DNA from 2 places in the Paenibacillus sp. R-74696 genome. Region 2 is predicted to be linked to the other one. Evidence: predicted binding sites of a transcription regulator. Region 2 holds the regulator's gene; the other holds the start of a gene.
What was found. The regulator Rex, encoded in region 2, represses fermentation and respiration genes when NADH is low (regulators of the CRP and FNR family bind a similar motif). The targets are predictions, from matches to a motif close to TTGTGAAATATTTCACAA.

Region 1 (7,911 bases), on a different contig from region 2:
TCCTTTAAGGGTTTTACTATGATTTGTCTTTTTGGTTTAGTTAGCTTAGGCATTAGAGTACACGTTCTCCTATAATTAGGTTCCCTATAATAGAAAAATCTGATTTTAGTATATTTCACTTTAATAATGTTCGTGTTTAGCCTATAATGATTATGATCAAAATTAAAGCTATATGCTTTTGCTTATAGTTTATGAGATATGTGTGTAATCAATTGAGAGCAAATGTTAAATAATTGTGAGATTTAGGCGTGAACAAAATTTCTGTGTCATGTTACATGACGTAAAAATGTTGACGTATGTGGATAAGCAATTATAATAAAGAGAATAGCAGCCAAGCACAACAACAATAATATAAGCAAGTAGGTTGCAGTTACAATACATCTATATTAAGGGGAGAAATCGAAGATGAAAAAACGTTTAGGTTTTATGTTGTCTATTGTTCTTATGTTCGCATTAGTATTGTCTGCTTGTGGTGGCGGCAGCAAAAACAATAATGGCGCTTCTGGCACAAACGGAGCAGCATCGTCTGCACCTGAAGCATCATCAGATGCTGGTACAGCAGCTAAGCTCAAAATCGGTATGGTTACAGATACAGGTGGCGTTAATGATAAATCCTTTAACCAAAGCGCTTGGGATGGTCTGCAAAAAGTGAAAACCGATACAGGTTCCGAAACAATGTATCTTGAAAGTAAAGGCGACGCTGATATGGAGCCTAACCTGAATCAATTCGTCTCTGAGAAATACGATATGATTTGGGGCGTAGGCTTCTTGTTCCAAGATGCAATGGGTAAAGTAGCGAAAGACAATCCGGACTCCAAGTTCGGCATCATTGACTCCGCTGTTGACGCACCAAACGTTGTTTCTGTTAACTTCGCAGCTAACGAAGGTTCGTTCCTTGTAGGTGTAGTTGCTGGCTTGACAACAAAAACAAATAAAATTGGTTTTGTAGGCGGCATGGAAATTCCGAGTGTTACTGTATTTGAAGCAGGCTTCAATGCAGGTGTAGCAGCAGTAAACCCTGAAGCGAAGGTTATCCGCAACTACACAGGCGAGTTCGGTAAACCAGACTTAGGTAAAGCAGCAGCAACCGTAATGTACAATGACGGCGTAGATATTATTTTCCAAGTTGCTGGTGGTACTGGTAACGGCGTATTCAACGAAGCTACAGCTCGTAAAAAAGCAGGGCAAGATGTATGGGTAATCGGTGTTGATAAAGACCAATCGATTGAGTTCGGCAACGAAGTTACGCTTACTTCCATGCTTAAAGGCGTTGAAGCTGCGATTTACCAAGTTTCCACTGACCTGATTAACGGCAAATGGGAAGGCGGCAAATCGGTTGTTCTTGGTCTTAAAGACGGCGCAGTTGGCCTGCCAGAGAACAACCCTAACGTTTCTGCAGAAATTATGACAAAAGTTGAAGACTACAAACAACAAATTATTAGTGGTTCGCTTGTAGTTCCAACTGAAGTGAAATAGTTTTAAACTTATGATTTAATGTCGTTTGTTTATTATGTACAGCCGACAAGACCTGCCCTCAAGCCGGTCTTGTCCTTTTTTGAGATTGGGAGCTAACAAACCGGGGAGGATAACTGGATGAAACAAAGTGCAGTGGCTGTCACACTTAAGGGGATTACGAAACGCTTTCCCGGGCTTGTAGCCAATGATTCGATTGATTTTGAGCTCAAGAAAGGCGAAATCCATGCATTGCTGGGCGAGAATGGTGCAGGTAAGTCTACGTTGATGAACATTTTGTTCGGCTTGTATCAGCCGGATGAAGGAGAAATCTGGGTCAACGGCAATAAAACGGTTATTGAAGGTGCAGGAAAAGCTATTGAGCTTGGAATTGGTATGGTACATCAACACTTTAAGCTGGTACAGCCATTTACAGTGGCTGAAAATATTGTGCTTGGCAATGAGCCGCGTAAATTTGGCACATTCGTCAATTATAAGCAAGCAAATGATAAAGTCCGTTCCATTTCGGAACGTTATGCATTGAAAGTAGATCCGCAGGTGCGGATTAAAGATATTACGGTGGGTATGCAGCAGCGTGTGGAAATTTTAAAAACCTTATACCGTGGCGCTGAAATTTTAATCTTTGATGAGCCAACTGCTGTGCTTACCGTACAAGAGATCGAAGAGCTGATTGGCATTTTGCGCAATTTGGCTGCAGAAGGCAAGTCCATTATTTTGATTACGCATAAGCTCAAAGAGGTTATGGCGCTTGCAGATTCGGTGACGGTTATTCGTCGGGGCAAGGTGGTTCGAACCGTTACGACAAAAGAAACGAACGAGCAGCAGCTTGCGGAGCTTATGGTTGGCCGTGACGTTAATTTTCAGGCGGTAAAAACCAAGAAAGAACCTGGAGAGCTTATCGTATCTGTTGAAAACCTTACGATGAAAGGCGAGGAGAATAAGCTCGTTCTAAATGGTGTCGCTTTTAATATCCGTGCAGGCGAGATTTTGGGTATTGCTGGCGTTGATGGCAATGGACAAAGTGAGCTGGTACAGGCTATTACTGGCATGCGTAAAGCGTCTGGTGGATCTGTGAAGCTTTTGGGCAAGGAAATGATCAATAAAACGCCGCGCCAAATGTCCGTTGCAGGCGTCAGTCACATTCCAGAAGATCGTCACAAGCATGGAATGGTGCTTGATTTCACACTCAGCGAAAATATGGTGCTGGATACGTACTTTGATCCACAGTTCGGCAAACATGGCTTTATTGATTTTAAAGCTATAGACGCTCTTGCGAATCAACTTGTAACTGAGTTTGATGTGCGTTCATCAGGCATTGGGGCCAAGGCCCGCTCCTTGTCGGGCGGTAACCAGCAGAAAGCCATAATTGCCCGTGAAATATGGAAAAATCCGTCCTTGCTCATCGCTGTACAGCCGACTCGCGGTCTGGATATAGGCGCGATCGAATATGTGCATAAGCGGTTAATTGAAGCGCGGGATGCAGGCAAAGCGATTTTGCTCGTTTCTTTTGAGCTGGATGAGTTGTACGCATTATCTGATCGTATTGCGGTTATGTATGAAGGTAAAATAATGGGCTATGCCGATGCTGATCAGCGTGACGATCAACAGCTGGGTCTAATGATGGCAGGCAATTCAACAGCGAAGCAGCCGAGCAAAGGTGGGAGATAGCAACCATGGATAAAGTCAAAGGAATTGCGGACAAAATATTCAATAAAACATCCTTCCTCGTCCCCTTGGTGGCTATCATTTTGGGTCTGTTATGCGGGGCAATAGCCATGCTGGCAGGCGGGTTTGATCCTATTCTAGCTTACCAATCACTGATTAAAAAGCTATTTGGCAGTCCTTACGATATGGGCGAGGCTATTCGTGCGATTACCCCGCTGATATTCACAGGTACAGCGGTTGCTTTCGCTTTCCGTACGGGCCTGTTTAATATCGGGGTAGAAGGCCAGTTCATGATGGGTATGACTGGTGCAACCGTCATAGGGATTACGCTTGACCTCCCTTGGTTTCTGCATGCTCCGCTTGCTATTATTGTCGGAGCGCTGTGTGGAGGCTTATGGGCGGCATTGACTGGCTATTTAAAGGCTGTTCGCGGCGTTAACGAGGTTATTTCTTCGATTATGTTGAACTGGGTTGCGCTTTATTTATCCAATTACATTATTCGTGCGTTTTTTGTGGCAAAAGGGCAGCAAAAATCGGATCCGATTCAAGAGTCAGCACTCGTATCGATTGGCTGGTTATCCGATGCGATGGATCATGCCCGTATGCATTGGGGTACTGTCATTGCCTTGCTCGGTATTGGGGTATTTTATATTATACTGTGGAGAACGAAGCAGGGCTATGAGCTCAGAGCAGTGGGACAAAGCCCTGACGCAGCGCTGTATGCAGGGATTAATGTCAATCGCACCATTGTAAAGTCGATGTTTATTAGCGGATTGTTTGCGGGACTGGCAGGCGTGTTTGAGACGCTGGGCGTATTTGGCTATCAGACGATTCTGGCAGCGCCATGGGGCTATGGCTTTGATGGTATCGCGGTTGCTTTGCTTGGCGGCAATACGCCAATTGGCGTATTGTTCGGTGCTGTACTGTTCGGTGGTCTCAGCTATGGCTCTGCGGGTATGAGCTTTGGAGCGGGCGTACCGCCAGAGCTCGTTCGAATCGTTATTGGTTCGATCATTTTCTTTATTGCTTCGCATGGCATAGTAAAGTTTTTCTTAAAACCATTCCTTGGTCGACGTGCAGACAAGCGTAAGGAGGCGATCTAATATGAATGCACTAGAGATATTGGGTCAGCTTATTAACGTTACGCTTGTATTTTCTACGGCGCTTATTTTTACCGGTCTCGGTGGACTATTCTCTGAGCGCTCAGGCGTTATTAATATCGGTCTCGAAGGCTTGATGGTGTCTGGCGCGTTCGCGGCAGCAGTCATTACCGACTATGCGATACAAGCTGGTTATGAGGAATCTGCTCCGTGGATAGGCTTAGTGGGGGCAGCGATTTATGGGGTGATATTTGCCCTTCTACATGCGATATCCACCATTACATTTAAGGCGGATCAGACGATAGTCGGTGTCGTTATTAATATTTTGGCAGCGGGTATCGCGATTTATTTGACGAAAAGCTTGTATGAGGGTTCGGGACAGACGACAACGCTGACTCATGTATTCAACAAATGGGAAATCCCTTATTTATCAGATATTCCGTTTTTTGGAGAGGCGTTCTTTAAAGCTTATCCGACGACCTATGTTGTTATTATCCTTGTCATTATCAGCTATATTGTGCTGTACAAAACGCACTTCGGCTTGCGCCTTCGCGCAGTCGGCGAATACCCAAGCTCGGCCGATACAGTGGGTATCAGCGTAACAAAATACCGTTATATCGGCGTGCTGCTCAGCGGAGCACTTGCAGGTCTTGGCGGTGCGACCATTACGTTAACAACGACGAGCAACTTTGCCCATAATACCATTTCGGGCCAAGGCTTTATCGCTATCGCGGCTGTTATTTTCGGAAAATGGAATCCTCTCGGCGTTGCGGGAGCTGCTATTTTCTTCGGCTTCGCGCAAGCGATTCGGAACTTTGCTCAACTGTTCGATTGGTCGCAGCAAATTCCGACTGAGTTTTTCTATATGCTGCCATACGTATTGACGCTCGTTGTACTCGTTGGTGCAGTAGGACGTTCTTCCGCTCCAGGCTCGCTTGGCGAACCATACGATCCAGCTAAGCGCTAATCGAAACAAGAAGCATCATACTTCCCATGGCTATCACGTAAGTGATGATTCATCCATGGGAAGTTTTTTTGTTTTCTAACCCTTTACACAAGGTTAGTCACAGAAAATCCACGATTGTGGATAACTTGTGGATAACCATGTGCGTAAACGCTGCATTTATACACAATAGCCGCCAATGATGGAAAGTTTAGCTGTGGCAGGTGCTATTTTCAAAGGGAATTCACACTTTTGTCATAAACGCATTGACAGCATGATCTGCCTGGAGTAAATTAAACCTTATCAAATGAATTTACCGTAAAGGTCAAATGAAAGGCGAACGACTTTTTAGGTTTGTGCATCAATTCACAAAGTCGGTAGTAGCCATATCTGGAATGGGCAATCAGCTTGCCCTTCCCTCATAAGAGGAGAGGATTAACTGTGGAAGCACTGGCACTGGAACGCAAGGCGGAGCAGAACCGCGAACTGCGGGAACGGCTAATGCAATTGAAGAAAGAGCGCAACGCCATCATTCTTGCTCATTATTATCAGCGTGATGAAATTCAAGAGGTTGCGGATTTTCGCGGCGACTCGTTTTTGCTAGCTCAGAAAGCGGCTCAGACGGATGCGGATGTCATCGTATTTTGCGGCGTGCATTTTATGGGGGAGAGCGCCAAAATTTTGGCTCCCAATAAAACCGTCATTATTCCGGACGAGCGTGCAGGCTGCCCGATGGCCGATATGGTCAATGTCGATGGTCTTCGCAAGCTGAAAGCCCAGCATCCGAATGCGACTGTCGTTACGTATATTAACTCTTCCGCCGAAATTAAGGCAGAGACTGACATTTGTTGTACATCGGCGAATGCGGTTAACGTTGTAAATTCCGTTGAAGGCCAAGACGTCATTTGGGTACCGGACAAGAACCTTGGGCACTATGTGCAGCAGAAGACCGATAAGAACATGATCATCTGGGAAGGCTACTGCAACACGCATGACATGTTGACGGTAAAGGATGTAGAGGAAATGAAGGCGAAACATCCGAATGCGCAGTTTGTTGTGCATCCTGAGTGCCGCCCTGAAGTGGTGGAGCTGGGTGATTTTGTCGGCAGCACGACAGCGATTATTAAATATTGCAAGGAATCGGATTGCAAGGAGTTCATTGTCGGCACGGAGGATGGCACAGGCTATCAGCTGAGATTGGACAGCCCGGACAAAACATTCCTGTTTGCATCTAAATATTTGGTTTGCCCGAACATGAAGGTTAATAACCTGAAGAAGCTGGTTAAATGCCTTGAAACGATGCAGCCGCAAATCTATGTACCGCCGCATGTGGCGGATCAAGCACGCTTGTCCCTGGAGCGCATGTTACTCGTGAAATAGGAGCAGCATGCGCTACTCCTATGCCTGGAGGCGCAGAAATGATTCCCAGATACCTTGTAGACATAAAGCTGGACGAACTGCCGGTAATCGAGAAGGATGTTATTGTGATTGGGGCCGGCATTGCCGGTCTTTTTACCGCACTTCGGGCCAGTGATCGGCATTCCGTGCTGATGATTACGAAGAAGTCGCTGCTCGACAGCAACACCCGCTATGCGCAAGGCGGCATTGCCGCGGTCATATCGGAGGACGATTCACCAGCTTACCACAGCGAGGACACGCTAATTGCGGGAGCGGGGTTGTGCTCGGAGGATGCGGTCAATGTGCTCGTGCATGAGGGGCCGGAAGGTGTGAATCAGCTCATTGAAATGGGCACACAGTTCGATTTGGAAAATGGCGAGTTTGCGCTGACGAAGGAAGGCGCTCACAGCCAGCGTCGTATTTTGCATGCGAATGGGGATGCGACGGGCTACGAAATTGTACGAGCCTTATCGGAGAAAGCGTTATCCAAGCCGGGTATTGAAGTATGGGACGACCACTTTGTCATCGATTTGGTTACCAATGATGGAGAATGTGTGGGCGCTGTTGTGCAAAAGCCGGACGGCTCGCGTCTGCTTGTACGCGGCAAGGCGACCATTCTATGCTCGGGCGGCGCAGGCCAGCTCTACCGTTACACGACGAATCCTGAGGTGGCCACAGGCGATGGGATCGCTATGGCTTACCGGGCAGGAGCTTTTATACAGGATGTAGAGTTTGTCCAGTTTCATCCGACCTCCCTATGTTATCCTGGAGCGCCACGGTTTCTGATTTCAGAGGCCGTACGCGGCGAAGGAGCCGTCCTCCGCAATACGCGAGGCGAGCGTTTTATGGAGCGCTATCACCATCAGCTGGAGCTGGCGCCGCGTGACGTAGTGGCCCGCGCAATTATTAGCGAGATGGAAGCTACGAAATCAACTTTTGTTTATTTGGATGTGACGCATGAGTCGCCGGATATGGTGAAGCATCGTTTTCCGAATATTTATGAATTTTGCCTGCAATACGGTTTGGATTTGACGACAGATTGGATTCCGGTCGCCCCTGCTGCACATTATATGATGGGCGGCGTTAAAACCGATCTCGATGGAGAAACCAATATTAAAAGGCTGTTCGCCTGCGGAGAGGTTTCCTCTACAGGCGTTCATGGAGCGAATCGGTTGGCCAGCAATTCGCTTTCGGAAGCGGTCGTTTTCGGCAAGCGTATCGTCGAGGCGATTGATAAACTTGCAGAGCATGCAGAGATTCAGCCTATAATAGAGAGCAGCGTACCGCGCAGCAGTGTGCCGATTCAGGCAGTGGTGGAGCGGAGATTGAAGC
Region 2 (7,911 bases):
CTTCCGTCAACTGTGCGGCTTCTACAGCATACGCCTTAATTGGAGCTTCCTCTGCCCATAATTCCTTATGCACAGCGCGGTAATAAACAATCGTAACGGTCAACAAGGCGATAACAAAAACAATTGAAATAAAGACAGCCCGTTTTACCGTCCAAAACGGCTTTCTCGTTCTCGCCCGCATTATGCCTTCAACAACCTCTCGAAGCTTGCCTGAGCATCGTGACGAATTTTCTCCTCATCGAGCAATGTGCATTCGCCATCCCGTACAACCTGACGCCCGTCTACCCATACATGCTTGACGTCGCGGCCCGAGCCCGCGTACACCAGATGGGACACAATATCCGTCTGTGGGTAAAAATGCGGCTGTTCAATATCGATGGCGATGAAATCCGCCTTCATGCCAACGCGCAGGCGGCCAATGGAATCTTCCTGCCAAATAGAGCGAGCGCCGTATACCGTGCCCATTCGCAAAGCTTCAATGGCTGGAACAACCGTAGGATCGCCAGAAACACCTTTATGCAGCAAAGCCGCAAGATTGATTTCCTTGAACAGATCGAGATTGTTGTTGCTCGCCGCGCTGTCCGTGCCTAGTGATACCGTTACACCAGCGCGAAGCAAATCAGGAACGCGGGCAATGCCGCTTGCCAGCTTGAGGTTGCTGACCGGGTTATGCGATACAGCTACTTTGCGGTCAGCAAGCAGCGCAATTTCCTCGTCATTCAAATGCACCGCATGAGCAACAAGTGCCGGACGAGAGAAGAAGCCTAAATTGTCGAGATGCTGAACGGGACGAACGCCATAATCGCGAACGTTCTGCTCTACTTCGGCAATTGATTCTGACATATGCGTGTGCAGCGGCAAATCATAATCATGAGCAGCCTGCACGAATTTCTCAATATAATCGGGCGGGCATGTATAAGGCGCATGCGGCGAAATCATCGTCGTAATACGGCCATTTGCCTTGCCGTTCCAATCGCGTGCGAAAGCTATCGCTTCCTCCAGTTTCGCTTGCTGCACATCCTCTGGGCAGAGGCCAATGACGCCGCGCGTCAGACAGCCGCGAATGCCGGACTGTTCCACGACTTCGGCCAGCTGATCCATGCGGTCATACATATCCACGAAAGCCGTTGTACCGGATTTCAGCATTTCTACCACGGCAAGCGCGCTGCCCGCACGTGTATCAAGGTCGATGTATTTGCCCTCCATCGGCCACATTTTTTGCTCCAGCCAGACTTGCAGGTTTTGATCATCGGAGTAGCCGCGCAGCAAGGTCATAGCTGCATGCCCATGCGTGTTTACTAGGCCCGGCATAAAAGCAAGCTTACTGCCGTCCAGCTTCTGCACATCGGCTTGCAGCCCAGTTGGAGCTTCTGCTCCGATATATGTAATGCGATCATCGGTCACAACCATATGCCCTTGAAGCACATGCTCGCCATCCTCCATCGTTACAAAACGTCCATTTTCAATCCAAATTTGGCTCATTTTCGTCATCCCTTTCCCTCTCCAAGTAATACGCCAGACTTAGCAGCTCTTTCGTAAAGTCAGCATGATGAATGCGAATTTCTTCTGGTACCTTCAATATCGCTGGGGCAAAATTGAGCAAGCCTTCAATGCCCGCATCTATAAATTGATTAGCAACGTTTTGCGCTTCAAATCCGGGAACGGTAATAATCCCAATTCGAATATTATTCTCCTCAACCGTATGTTTCAGCATATCCATCGGCATTACGGTCAAATTATTAATTTGCGAGCCGATTTTAGATGGATGCACATCAAACACCGCAATAATTTTCATATTGTCTTTAGAATATTTATTATAATTGCATAGAGCATGACCCAAATTACCCGCACCGACAAGCGCCACATTAATCGTCTGATCAAGCTTGAGTATTTGGCGAATTTTTTCAATTAAATACGTCACATCATAGCCGATACCCTTGCGGCCAAAATCACCGAAATACGCCAAGTCCTTGCGGATTTGCGCCGGATTTAAATCCAGCTTGACGCCAAGCTCCTGGGACGAAACGGTCTGCACCTCCCGGTTGTTCAGCTCGTTCAGCACTTGCAGGTAAATGGGGAGGCGTCTTACGACGGCCTCCGATATTTTCGTCTGCTTCACCCGTTCTCCTCCTCCTTCTCGGCACCAAGCCATTCTCTCATTCTCGGTACAATTTGTTCGATATGCATATGCTCAATTTTCGGTCCAGGCAAAGAATAGAGAAAATGCTTGCCATAATACGTTTCAATAACCCGTGTATCATAAATAATGACAATCCCTTTATCCTTCGCCGTTCGCACGAGCCTGCCAAAGCCTTGCTTGAAGCGAATAACCGCTTGCGGGATCGACAGCTTCATAAAAGGATTTTGCTTTTGGCGCTGCAGCAATTCCGACTTCGCCTCCAGCAGCGGATGATTCGGCGGTTGGAATGGCAGTCTGACGATAGCAAGGCAAGTTAAGGCTTCGCCAGGAATGTCAACGCCCTCCCAAAAGCTGCTTGTGCCAAGCAGCACAGACTCCGGCTGCTGTAAAAACCGCCGCGTCAGCTTCGTACGATTGCCGCTGTCGATGCCTTGGCCCAGCACTTGAATGCTGGTGGCCGCAAGCGCCGCCTTAAGCGGATCGTATACCTGCTTTAGCATTCGGTAAGAGGTAAACAGCACTAGCATTCTGCCATTTGTCTGCTGCACCGCATCTGCCAAGGAAGAGACGAGCATTGAAATAAATGCGGGCTCTCCCGCTGAGCCTTTAAGAACAGGGAAATTGCGCGGAATAATAACGAGCGCTTGTTCACGGTAATTAAATGGCGATGCCAGCTGCACGGTACGCAGCCTTCCCGCTTCTTCAAAGCCGCCAAGTCCAAGCTGCTCTTCAGCGAACTGGAATGATTTTTGCACCGATAGAGTGGCGGACGTTAAAATAATGCTGTCCTTCACATCAAATAAATACTGCTGAAGCTGGCTGCTCACATCAATTGGCACCGCATAAAGATGCAGCGATCGATGCTTGTAGGTCATATTGGCTTCCAGCCAGAACACGTCCGTCGTCTGATCGACCTTCATAAAGCTGCGCAGATCATCCTTGACTCTCGTCAAATCGCGTAAAGCGCCATTCAAGTCCGTTACAAGCGCCTGTACCGCCAGCTCATCAATGCGATCTTTAATCTCCTCGGACATTTTCTCAGCCGTCTTCAGCACGCGAATGAGCTCCGTATGAATATTGGTCTCTTCGGCGAGCACTTCGGACCAGCCTTCCGGGAGGCTGTCGCCTCGCAAACGGTACACAGATTGATTGTTTTCACCCGTCGCATCAGGAGAAGCTTGAACAAAGCTGTACAGCATCTCAAACAGCCTTTCCCAATGCTCCTTCACTTCCGTAAAGGCGGGAATAACGGTATCAATCGTTTCCAGCCAGCCTTGCACCCGCTCATCGCTTTCCTGCTGGAGATGAATGCGCAGAGATGGCAGCAGGCCGGAACGAGCGTCCTTAAACATACGCGTAAACGCATTGGTTATCGTATAGTAGCCGAGCTGCATGCCCAGATGCTTGCTTGCTACTTCCTCCACATGATGCGCCTCATCGACAATCAAATGGCTGTAGGTCGGCAGCAGCCGATGATCGGCCTGTATGTCTGTGAACAGCATGGAGTGATTCGTAATGCACACATCAGCTATATTGGCTTCATGCTTGGCACGATGATAATAACAGCGTTTAAACCAAGGACACGCCCGGTTCAGACAGGAATCTGCATCGCTGGCAACGGTAGACCAGAAGTCGGTCCCCTTGTTGCTGAAATTCAGCTCCTCTTGATCGCCCGTTTCCGTCTCGCCCAGCCACACGACCATTTGCGAGGCTGTAATCGCATCGTCAACAGGAGACATCATATCCCTTGTATTTATTTTACTTTCAAACTTGCGCAGGCACAAATAATTGCCTCTGCCCTTGAAGATTGAAGCCCGAAACTCTATCGGCAAAATCTGCTTAAGCAGCGGTACATCGCGATGCCTCAACTGCTCTTGCAAATTAATGGTATGCGTGCTGACGACTATCTTCTCATCCTGGCGGATACCATAATAGAGCGCGGGTATTAAATAGCCGAGAGACTTTCCTGTACCCGTTCCTGCTTCAATAAGCAAATGGCGTTTGCTGTCCAGCGAGTCAAACACTTCACGGAACATCGTCGTCTGCGCTTCGCGTTCTTCATAATTAGGAAATTGCTCAATAAAGCGCTGCTTGATTTCATCCAAATATTGCTCGAATGACATCTCCTGCAAAGGCGAGGCTCCCTCTTCGCTGCGCGCGGGCTTTTCCTCTGTCCATTCTCTAGCTTTCAATGCAAACTGGTTGAAAAAATCATAATCGGGGACGCCCATTACGATGTTTTGTTCTACCTGTTTAAGCGTAACCGTAATAAACCAGCTTAAATCGCTGCCATTGTCCACAAGCGAAGATAACCGCTGCAAAGTCAGCAGCGGCAGGCTCCGAAGCTTTTGTACCGATTTGGCGAATATAACGGCGGTCGCCATTGCATCGCTATCAGCGCGATGATGATGCTCATGCGTAATGCCGAACTGCTCAGAAACAGCACCAAGCTGGTAAGAAGTTATCGATGGAAAAAGAATGCGCAGCAGCTCAATCGTATCGAGCCTGCGCCCTGCAAACGTATGGTACCCGCTGCGATCGAGCGCCTGGTTCAGAAAACCAGCGTCAAAATTGACATTATGCGCCACGAGCACCGCATCATCAAGCAGCGGAATCATGTCCATCAGCACATCAGACAGCTCCGGCGCATCCGCCACCATCGCCTCGTCAATGCCGGTAAGCTGCGTAATAAACGGCGGTATGGCAATCGTTGGCTTTACAAACGAATTATACGTATGAACAACTTCAAGATCATCATCAAGGAGGACCAGCCCCACCTGTAAAATATCATCGGAGGCGCTGTGTCCGGTCGTTTCCAAATCAAGCACTGCATATTTCATAAAATAAATCCGATCCTCTCACAAGCAGCATAGCTCCGTGCTGCCGAACAATAATGACAACTGCTGCGGACGTTCCCGGCAGCTCTGCAAATTATTCAGCGGGTCCTTAAAGCTTGGGTCCAGCTCATAGGCTTTAAGGAAAAATTGCTCTGCCTGCTCCAAGTTTAAATGAACCGCTTGAATGCACCCAAGGGCATTATAGCTTAAAGCGAGCCATTTCGGATAGTCCGTAAGTCCAATTAGCAGTTGAAAATGACGCTGCGCCTCACTCCAATTTTGCAGGTGCATATTCGTCATAGCCAAAAACAGCCTTGCCAAATTGCATTCCGGCAAGTGGTTTACAGCAAGCTGGAACTGCTTTGCAGCATGGGAAAACATAAATAATTGATAATAGCCCTGTCCTTTGGATATGAGCTCCGCTTGCTCCACAGTCATGCCAGAAATAGGCTGCTGCGAAACGTTTGGTTTATCCGCTTGCTGTGGTGACGACACTTGCGGCACCGCCGCTAATGCTTGACCTTCATACTCTGCTGCCGCTGTAAGCAGTGAAGCATTGGATTGCTCAGCTTCATCCTCTGTAAAACCGGCAAATTTTTCTTCAAAATCAATCCATTGCTCAATTAAAGAATCGCTGATCTGCTTTAAAGCGTAAAGCTGCTCATCATAATATTGCTTCTGCTCCTCCGCCGCCAGAGGGTAGGAATCAATAATGTTGTCGAGCATTTCGTTCATCGTCGCAAACATATGCTGGAACATCATGCATCCCGCCTTCACCAAAGAATTGAGGAGTGATAACCTCATTCTTTGTTAAGCGGGTGCTTTTCATACTTGGAACCAGCCTTTACATAACGGAGGAACTGACAACAGCCTGCTTACAAAATCGTCGCATGTATTTCTTCTGTCAATTGCGAAACCGGTCGGTTCGCCTCATCCAAAATAACGACTCGCTGCTTGTAATTTCTAGCCTCTTCCTCCGTCATCGATGCATAAGAAATGATAATGACCGTATCTCCTGGCTGCACGAGGCGGGCGGCTGCGCCATTCAGGCAAATAACGCCAGAGCCTCGTTCCCCTTTTATAACGTACGTTTCAAGGCGTGCACCATTATTATTGTTGACGATCTGCACTTTTTCATTGGCCCAAAGATCCGCCGCATCCATTAAATCCTCATCAATGGTAATGCTGCCGACGTAATTGAGGTTGGCCTCCGTTACCGTCGCGCGGTGCAGCTTTGATTTCATCATCGTTCTAAACATTGCCATTCACCTCCAAAGGTTCAAACAGCTCATTATCAATTAAGCGGGTCGACCCAAATTTTACGGCTAAAGCCAAAATATAACGCTGCTGGCCCCGGTGAAACGGTATCTCAGCAGCAGGAGTAGCAAGCGCTGGATATTCCAGCACTTCGACATAATCGATATTTGCAAGCGGTGCTTCACTGATCGCAGCACGCACTTTGTTCTCGAGCGCTGCTGGCGTTAGCGAGGCATCCTTTATCCATTCCCGCGCTTTTGTAAGCGCCGAAGAAAGGGCGACAGCCTGCGCCCGCTGCTCCGCATTCAAATACACATTGCGCGAGCTGAGCGCCAGGCCATCCGGCTCCCTGACAATCGGGCAGGGCACGATCGTTACCGGAAAATTCAAGTCATCGGTCATTTGCGCAATGACCGCGACCTGCTGAGCATCCTTCATGCCAAAGTATGCCCGGTTTGGCTGCACCAAATGAAACAGCTTGCTGACGACCGTCCCAACGCCGTCAAAATGGCCTGGGCGCGATGCGCCGCATAAGCGGTCTGTCACATCGCTGACGAGCACCTTCGTCAGCACCTTGCGCGGGTACATTTCGCTGACGGATGGCATAAACACTAGATCAACGCCATTTTCAGCAGCAATGGATAGATCGCGCTGCTCATTGCGCGGATACGATTCAAAATCCTCGCTTGGCCCAAATTGCAGCGGGTTGACGAAAATCGAAAGGACGGTGATATCATTTTCCGCTGCTGCCTGCCGCATTAAACTGGCATGTCCTTCATGCAAATACCCCATCGTTGGCACAAAACCGATACTTGGCTTACTGCCGCCGCTCCACATCTTCTTTTGCTGCTCTTTTAGCTCATCTATGGTTCGGCACAAAATCACGCTGCTCAGTCCCCTCTCCAGCCTGCTCGCTTTCGCCCGCACCTTTGATACCATTAACATGCTCGCGGGTCGCAGAACCGCCATAGAGGCTGTCTACAGCGTCCTCAGACCTTTTACCGAACACATGCTCCTCCGCTGGAAACTCACCGGATTTGACTTCACTTACGAAAGCTCCGATGGCATCGCGAATCGTTGAACCGATGTCTGCGTACACTTTCACCATTTTTTTCTTAATGACGGGTGATGAATATTGCAAAATATCGTGATACACAAGCACCTGTCCATCACATCCGCGGCCAGCTCCGATGCCAATCGTTGGAATCGACAGCTCGCGGCTGATACGGTCCGCAATTGTCTCCGTTACAAGCTCCAGTACGATGGCGTAAGCGCCAGCCTGTTCAAGCGCCTTGGCATCTCGAAGTATTTGCTCAGCTTCCGCCTCCTGCTTTCCTTGTACCTTGAAGCCGCCATGCGTATGAATCGATTGCGGTTTAAGGCCGATATGGCCCATCACCGGAATGCCCGCTTTAACCAGCGCTGCCACTTCACCCGCAATTTCTTCCCCGCCTTCAAGCTTAAGCGACTGGCCGCCGCCCTCCTGCATCATTCTGGCTGCATTGCGCAGCGTAGCTTCACGCCCGATGCCGTACGTCATAAAGGGCATATCCGTCACAATGAACGTATGGCGTGCCCCGCGTGCTACCGCTTTCGTATGATAAATCATATCGTCTAAAGTGACCGGAAGCGTCGTATCGTAACCGAGCACCACATTGCCAAGCGAATCCCCTACAA

Region 1: a site for Rex is predicted at 5,536-5,553, ahead of nadA (quinolinate synthase NadA). Genes of this name have one in related genera too.

Annotation. Positions count from the first base shown of each region.
Region 1 covers NZ_JBPULM010000013.1:85,464-93,374, forward strand. Annotated here, with positions in the region: gene ACSR9A_RS02600 (BMP family lipoprotein) at 406-1,476, shown strand; gene ACSR9A_RS02605 (ABC transporter ATP-binding protein) at 1,594-3,141, shown strand; gene ACSR9A_RS02610 (ABC transporter permease) at 3,147-4,241, shown strand; gene ACSR9A_RS02615 (ABC transporter permease) at 4,243-5,205, shown strand; gene nadA (quinolinate synthase NadA) at 5,623-6,561, shown strand; gene nadB (L-aspartate oxidase) at 6,600-7,911, shown strand, end outside.
Region 2 covers NZ_JBPULM010000030.1:112,023-119,933, forward strand. Annotated here, with positions in the region: gene ACSR9A_RS12220 (hypothetical protein) at 1-181, opposite strand, end outside; gene ACSR9A_RS12225 (amidohydrolase) at 181-1,482, opposite strand; gene ACSR9A_RS12230 (redox-sensing transcriptional repressor Rex) at 1,463-2,119, opposite strand; gene dinG (ATP-dependent DNA helicase DinG) at 2,116-4,980, opposite strand; gene ACSR9A_RS12240 (tetratricopeptide repeat protein) at 4,999-5,739, opposite strand; gene panD (aspartate 1-decarboxylase) at 5,853-6,236, opposite strand; gene panC (pantoate--beta-alanine ligase) at 6,229-7,119, opposite strand; gene panB (3-methyl-2-oxobutanoate hydroxymethyltransferase) at 7,094-7,911, opposite strand, start outside.